Regions from separate parts of the Clostridium sp. HBUAS56017 genome, predicted to be linked through region 2. Evidence: riboswitches for the same ligand, from Rfam matches in the RefSeq annotation. Region 2 holds a riboswitch; the other holds the start of a gene.

Region 1 (3,426 bases), on a different contig from region 2:
TTTATTTTGTATACTTGAACTATCTACTTCTTTTACATATTCACCATTTATAAAACCTATTGTGTTTTGTGATTTTATATTATACCAACCATTACTATTTGATATAATCTCAAATGTATCACCATTTCTTAATGATCCAATTACAGCTGAACCTGTGCTTGCTGATTGTCTTATATTTAAACTACTTGTTATATTTATTACTTGTCCTTTTTTTTCAGATGTAACTACAGTATTTGAAAGAGATTCATTTAAATTTATATAATCTTTTGAAACATACCCTTCTCTCCCATTAAAAGATATCCTATACCAGCCACCTTTTTCTGAGTTAACCTCAATTTCTTGTCCATTATATAAATATCCAATAGTATCATAGTTAGTTCCTGCATCTGAACGAACTCTAAGATTAGTGCTTATATTAACCACTTTTCCTTTAGTAACACTTTTTAATGCCATACTACTTTTAGTTAACTCGCCAGTTTTAATATTACCAGCATTGTTTTCAGTTGCATGTACAGTATTGCTAGATAAACTTATCCCTCCTGCAATTGCCGATGATGCAACTACAAGTTTCATTATTTTATTTCTTTTCATAACTTATCTCCTTCAATCTGTAATACTTAATATATATCAATTTCACTTTACAAAAAGTCACTTATTATTCATATATGAATATATTATACCATATTATTCTTTTTCTAACCTTATTATCGAATAATTTACCAAAAAAATAAGACCCTTTTGACAAATTTCTCATTTTTCAAAAAGGTCTTAAAAAATTAATATCCTATAAACTTTTTATAATATCTATATTTCTCTAGTTTTTCTAACTTCAGGTTCTACCTTAAATATTGCTACAGATACTCTCTTATAAACTAAGAACGTAATAACAGAAACTAGAACGGCCTTAACTCCATTAAAAGGTAATAAACCTGCAGTAACATAATTCATCAATTGTGATGGTTCCATTGCCATACCATAAGCAGGTAATAAGAAATATACATTAGCTACTATTGCAAATACCTCCATAAATAATGCCCCTACTATCATACCAATAACAGCATTTTTTTTGCTCTTTCTTCTATTGTATATAATTGTTGCTGGTAAAATAAATGATATTCCAATTATAAAGTTAGCAACTTCTCCCACTCCACCAGTTTGAGTACCTCTAAGTAGTAAGAACAATAATATCTTTATTCCTTCAATAACTATTCCAGCAATAGGACCAAATGCAAAAGCACCCATAAGTACTGGCAATTCACTAATATCCATCTTTAACCAACCGAAAGCAGGCAATATTGGAACTTCAATATACATTAGAATCACTGCTATAGCTGACAATAATGAAATTTTAATTAATTTGTTTAATCGTGTGTTTAAATTATTCATTTTAACCCTCCAATTTTTTCTCCTAGGGTGGATGTTAAAAACAAATAAAGCCCTGACATTCTACGTCAGGGCTAATGATAACAAATTCATTAGAATTATCTTTCTAACTATTGTATGTTATCTTCTCTCATCCAGACTATACTGTCGGCTTCGGAATTTAACCGAATCAACTAAAAACTTAGCTCGCGGGCTATACCGCCGGTGAGGACTTACACCTCGCCCTGAAGACTTTTTTGTTTATATTATACACCTATTTTAAAATTGTTGCAATATATACTATTCTATGTCTTTCATTGTTAATCCTATTCTCTTACGTTTAGTATCTACTTCCAATATCTTAACCTTAACTATGTCTCCAACTTTAACTATATCCAGAGGATGCTTAACAAATCTATCTGCCATTTGGCTCTTATGAACCAATCCGTCTTGGTGAACTCCTATATCAACAAATGCTCCAAAGTCAGATACATTTCTTACTGTTCCCATAAGAACCATTCCTGCTGATAAATCTTTAAGATCTACAACCCCAGTTTTTAAAATCGGCTTTGGCATTTCATCTCTAGGATCTCTACCAGGCTTTTGAAGTTCTTTAATAATATCCTTTAATGTTAATTCACCAATTTCAAAATCTTTTTCAATATTATTTAATCCTTTATTTTTTACTCTCTCTTCTATATCTTCTAATTTCTTATTCTTCAAATCATCAGCTGAGTATCCTAATATCTCCATAAGTTTTTTTGCTTCACTGTATGACTCTGGATGAACTGATGTATTATCTAAAGGTTCTTTACTCTCTGCTACTCTTAAAAAACCTGCACACTGTTCATAAGCTTTTTGCCCTAATCTTTTAACTTTTAAAAGTTCTTTTCTACTTTTAAATCCACCTTGTTCATCTCTATAATCTACAATATTTTTTGCAATAGCTGCATTAATACCTGAAATATATGTTAGTAATGATGGTGTTGCAGTATTTAAATCAACTCCAACTTTATTTACCGAATCTTCTACTACTCCTTTAAGAGATTCTTCTAATCTCTTTTGGGTAACATCATGTTGGTACTGTCCTACTCCTATAGCTTTAGGATCTATCTTTACAAGCTCTGCTAGTGGATCTTGAAGTCTTCTACCTATTGATATAGCGCCTCTAACTGTTACATCAAGATCAGGATATTCTTTAGTTGCAAGTTCAGAAGCTGAGTAAACAGAAGCTCCAGCTTCTGATACTATGACATATGCTAATTCTTTACCAGTATCTTCTTTAATCTCTGCAATCATCTCAGATATAACTTCTTCTGATTCTCTTGAGGCAGTTCCATTACCTAATGATATAACATCTACATCGTATTTTTTTATAAGAGCTTTCAAAGTCTTTTTAGTTCCTTCTATATCTTTTCTTGGAACAGTTGGATATACCGCAACATTTTCTAAGAACTTTCCTGTTGCATCTAAAATAGCAACTTTACACCCAGTTCTAAACCCTGGATCATATCCCATAACTACTTTCCCTTTTATAGGAGCTTGCATTAATAATGCCTTTAAATTTTCCTTAAAAACCATTATAGCTCCAACTTCACCCTTATCAGTAAGCTCACTTCTAATTTCTCTTTCTATTGATGGAAAAACCAATCTCTTATAGGCATCTCTTATAGCAAGCTTTAATTTTTCGTCTGTAGTTTCATTCTTTTTAAGAAGCTCTCTCTCCAAATAGCTAATTACTTTATCTTCACTTAAAGTAACCTTTACAGAAAGAATCTTTTCTTTTTCTCCTCTATTTATAGCCAATATTCTATGAGGCGGGATCTTCTTTACTTCTTCACTATAATCATAATACATTTCATAAGGAGTTGGTTCTTCTGATTCACCTTTTGACTCAATGTAACCTTCTCTCATTACTAATTCTCTTATGAACTTTCTATATTTTGCTTCTTCTGAAATTCCTTCAGCTATTATATCTAAAGCTCCTAAAATTGCATCTTCAGCTTTTTCAACGCCTTTATCTTCACTTACATATTTTAAAGCTTCTTCTTCCAAATCTCCCTT
Region 2 (3,426 bases):
TTAGTAAAATAGTCTCTTTAGATGTATGAGGTATTATTGATACCTTAAAACTTTTACTATCTACATATGCTACTGTTAAGCTTATTCCATCTATAGTTATGGAACCTTTTTCTACTATATATTTGAGCAAATTATCTTCTACTTTTATATGGAACCATGTAGCAGTATCTTCCTTTTTAATAGAGATTATTTCTCCTATCCCATCGATGTGTCCGCTTACTAAATGTCCCCCTAGTCTGTCTTGCAAAGTTAATGCTCTTTCAAGATTTACCTTACTTGACTTTTTAAGCTCTCCTAAAGTGCTTCTTCTTAAGGTTTCTGCCATTACATCTGCCTCAAATATATCTTTTCCCATACTGGTTACAGTAAGACATACTCCATTTGTGCAAATACTATCTCCTACTCTAGTATTCTGAATAACCTTATTAGCTTTTATCACCAAAGTAGAAGACTTTTCTCCACTTTTTATAGACTCGATCTCTCCTATTTCTTCAACAATCCCTGTAAACATATCTAATCTCCCTTTTTTACATATCCTTCTATTAAAATATCTTTACCTATTGACTTAGAAGTTAAATTTTTTAATCTAAAAGCATCTTTTAAATGCTCTACTCCCTTTCCTCCTACTATAGACTTAGACATTTCTCCACCTAATAACATAGGAGCTACATATATCTGAACTTTGTCTACTATTCCTTCTTGAAGTGCTGAAAAGTTTAAAGTTGCTCCTCCTTCAAGAAGTATACTATCAATATTCTGCTCTCCTAGCTTTTTTACCAGTTCCCTCAAGTCTACTCTCCCATTCACTTCATTGGTTAATAATATATTTATCCCCTTCTTTTCTAATATTATTCCATCTTGTATACGTGCTTTTTTAGTTGCTACAACTATGGTTTTCACATCCTTTGCACTTTGAACCACCTTAGAATTTACTGGAATTTTTAAATTGCTATCTAGGATTATTCTAATTGGATTTTTGCCTCCTTCAATTCTACAAGTAAGTTCTGGATCATCTTGAATAACTGTATTTACGCCAACCATTATAGCTGAATACTTTCCTCTTAATCTATGAACTTGTTTCCTTGATTCCTCTCCTGAAATCCATCTTGATTCTCCTGTATAAGTTGAAATCTTTCCATCTAGAGACATAGCTGTTTTCATCAAAACAAATGGTGTCTTTTCTGAAATATATTTCATAAATATTTCATTAACTTTTTTGCATTCATCTTCTAATACCCCAACTCGCACTTCAATTCCAGCATCTTTAAGTTTTTTCACTCCATTACCTGATACCAAAGGATTTGGATCTAAAGTACCTATAATAACTTTTGCTATTTTCTTCTTGATTATCAAATCTGCGCAAGGCGGTGTTTTTCCATAATGTGAACAGGGTTCCAAAGTCACATACATAGTTGCTCCTTCAACATCTTCATCAGTACTATTGAAAGCTTCCACTTCTGCATGATTTCCTCCATACATTTTGTGATATCCCTTGCTAATAACTCTTCCTTCCTTTACAATGACAGCTCCTACCATTGGGTTTGGACTCACTAAGCCACTTCCTTCCTTAGCTAAGCTCAATGCCATTTCCATATACTTTTCATCCATTTATACTCTCCTTTCTTTATTACTTATTATCCTTCAAGGCCTTTAACTTTAATCTTTAAAATAAAAAAACTCGAGTATATAACTCGAGGCTTTAATTAGGTATATAAAAACCAATTGTATAAAAAAGCTCTGAAATATAAATATTTCAGAGCAATGTATACAAAATTGATATAATTCTATTATATCTATCACTATCTTCTCACATCCAGACTTTACTGTCGGCCTCGGAATTTCACCGAATCATGCACAATGGCTTGCGGGCTATACCGCCGGTAAGGAATTACACCTTGCCCCGAAGAATTATTTAATTTTACATACCCATATTATTCTTATTTTTCTATTCTGTCAATATCTTACTATAAAAAATAATATAATCTTATATTTACTACAACTTTATTTTATCTTTTTAAAAGCATTCTCTAAATCCTCAATAAGATCGTCAACATGTTCTGTTCCTATAGATAATCTAATCATATCCTTTGTAACACCAGCATCTTTTTGCTCTTCATCAGATAATTGCTGATGAGTAGTTGATGCAGGATGTATAACTAAGGATTTAGAATCTGCAACATTTGCTAATTGTGAGAATATCTCTAAGCTATCTATGAACTTACGTGCTTTTTCTTCTCCACCCTTTACTCCAAATGTAAATATTGATCCGGCTCCTTTTGGTAAATACTTTTTAGCTAAGTCATAGTATTTATTACCTTCTAATGAAGGATAATTCACCCAAGCTACTTGTTCATGAAAATTCAAATATTCTGCTATTTTCTTGCTATTTTCGAGATGACGATCTACCCTTAATGAAAGAGTTTCAAGTCCTTGCAACAATAAAAATGCATTAAATGGACTTATGCAAGCTCCAGTATCTCTTAGTAATTGAACACGTGCCTTAGTAATAAAAGCAGCAGCTCCAATATCATGAGCATATCTCAATCCATGATAACTTGTATCTGGCTGAGTAAATCCTGGGAACTTATCGTTCTGTGCCCAGTCAAAATTACCACCATCCACTATTACTCCACCTATTGAATTACCATGTCCTCCAATAAACTTAGTAGCTGAATGTACTACTATATCAGCTCCATATTCTATTGGTCTAATTAAATAAGGTGTTCCAAAAGTATTATCCACTATTAATGGTATTCCATGTTTGTGAGCTATATTAGCTACAGCTTCTATATCAACAACATTAATCCCTGGATTTCCTATTGATTCAACATATAGTGCTTTTGTGTTTTCATTAATAGCCTTTTCGAAATTTTCTGGTTCATCTGGATCTACAAAAGTAGTTTTAATTCCAAGCCTAGGTAGAGTTAAGGAGAACAAATTATAAGTTCCACCATAAAGAGTTGATGCCGCAACTATTTCATCACCAACCCCAGCAATATTAAGTATTGAATAGGTAATTGCAGCTGCTCCACTCGCTGTTGCTAATGCTCCAATTCCCCCCTCAAGAGTAGCCATTCTTTTTTCAAATACATCACTAGTTGGATTCATTATCCTTGAATATATGTTTCCATTTTCTTTTAGCCCAAAAAGATTTTCTCCTTGATCTGTATTATCAAAGACATATGATGTTGTTTGATAAATTGGTACCGCTCTCGATTTTGTTGTCGGATCAGGCACCTGACCTGCATGTAATTGATTTGTTTCAAACCTGTAATTTTTACTCATTTTAAACCTCCCCAATTTTAAAAGCCATTATAGACTTTTATGTTTTAAAATAAATACTTAGTATTTTTATAAGTTTAGTAAGATTGTACCAACATTAACTTCCTATGTCAATAATTACTTATTAAACACAAAAAAATAGAG

What was found. A riboswitch is a leader RNA that binds a small molecule or an ion and turns the genes downstream of it on or off. The one in region 2 is predicted to bind FMN.
Region 1: linked by a shared signal. The riboswitch ahead of FAY47_RS13340 (ECF transporter S component) and the one ahead of ribD (bifunctional diaminohydroxyphosphoribosylaminopyrimidine deaminase/5-amino-6-(5-phosphoribosylamino)uracil reductase RibD) in region 2 are both predicted to bind FMN.

What each region holds. Positions count from the first base shown of each region.
Region 1 is NZ_SULK01000015.1:32,305-35,730, forward strand. It holds gene FAY47_RS13335 (SH3 domain-containing protein) at 1-591, opposite strand, end outside; gene FAY47_RS13340 (ECF transporter S component) at 805-1,386, opposite strand; FMN riboswitch at 1,502-1,619, opposite strand; partial or broken gene FAY47_RS13345 (Tex family protein) at 1,663-3,426, opposite strand, start outside.
Region 2 is NZ_SULK01000005.1:79,015-82,440, forward strand. It holds gene FAY47_RS06545 (riboflavin synthase) at 1-511, opposite strand, end outside; gene ribD (bifunctional diaminohydroxyphosphoribosylaminopyrimidine deaminase/5-amino-6-(5-phosphoribosylamino)uracil reductase RibD) at 514-1,608, opposite strand; FMN riboswitch at 1,798-1,912, opposite strand; gene FAY47_RS06555 (homocysteine synthase) at 2,002-3,285, opposite strand.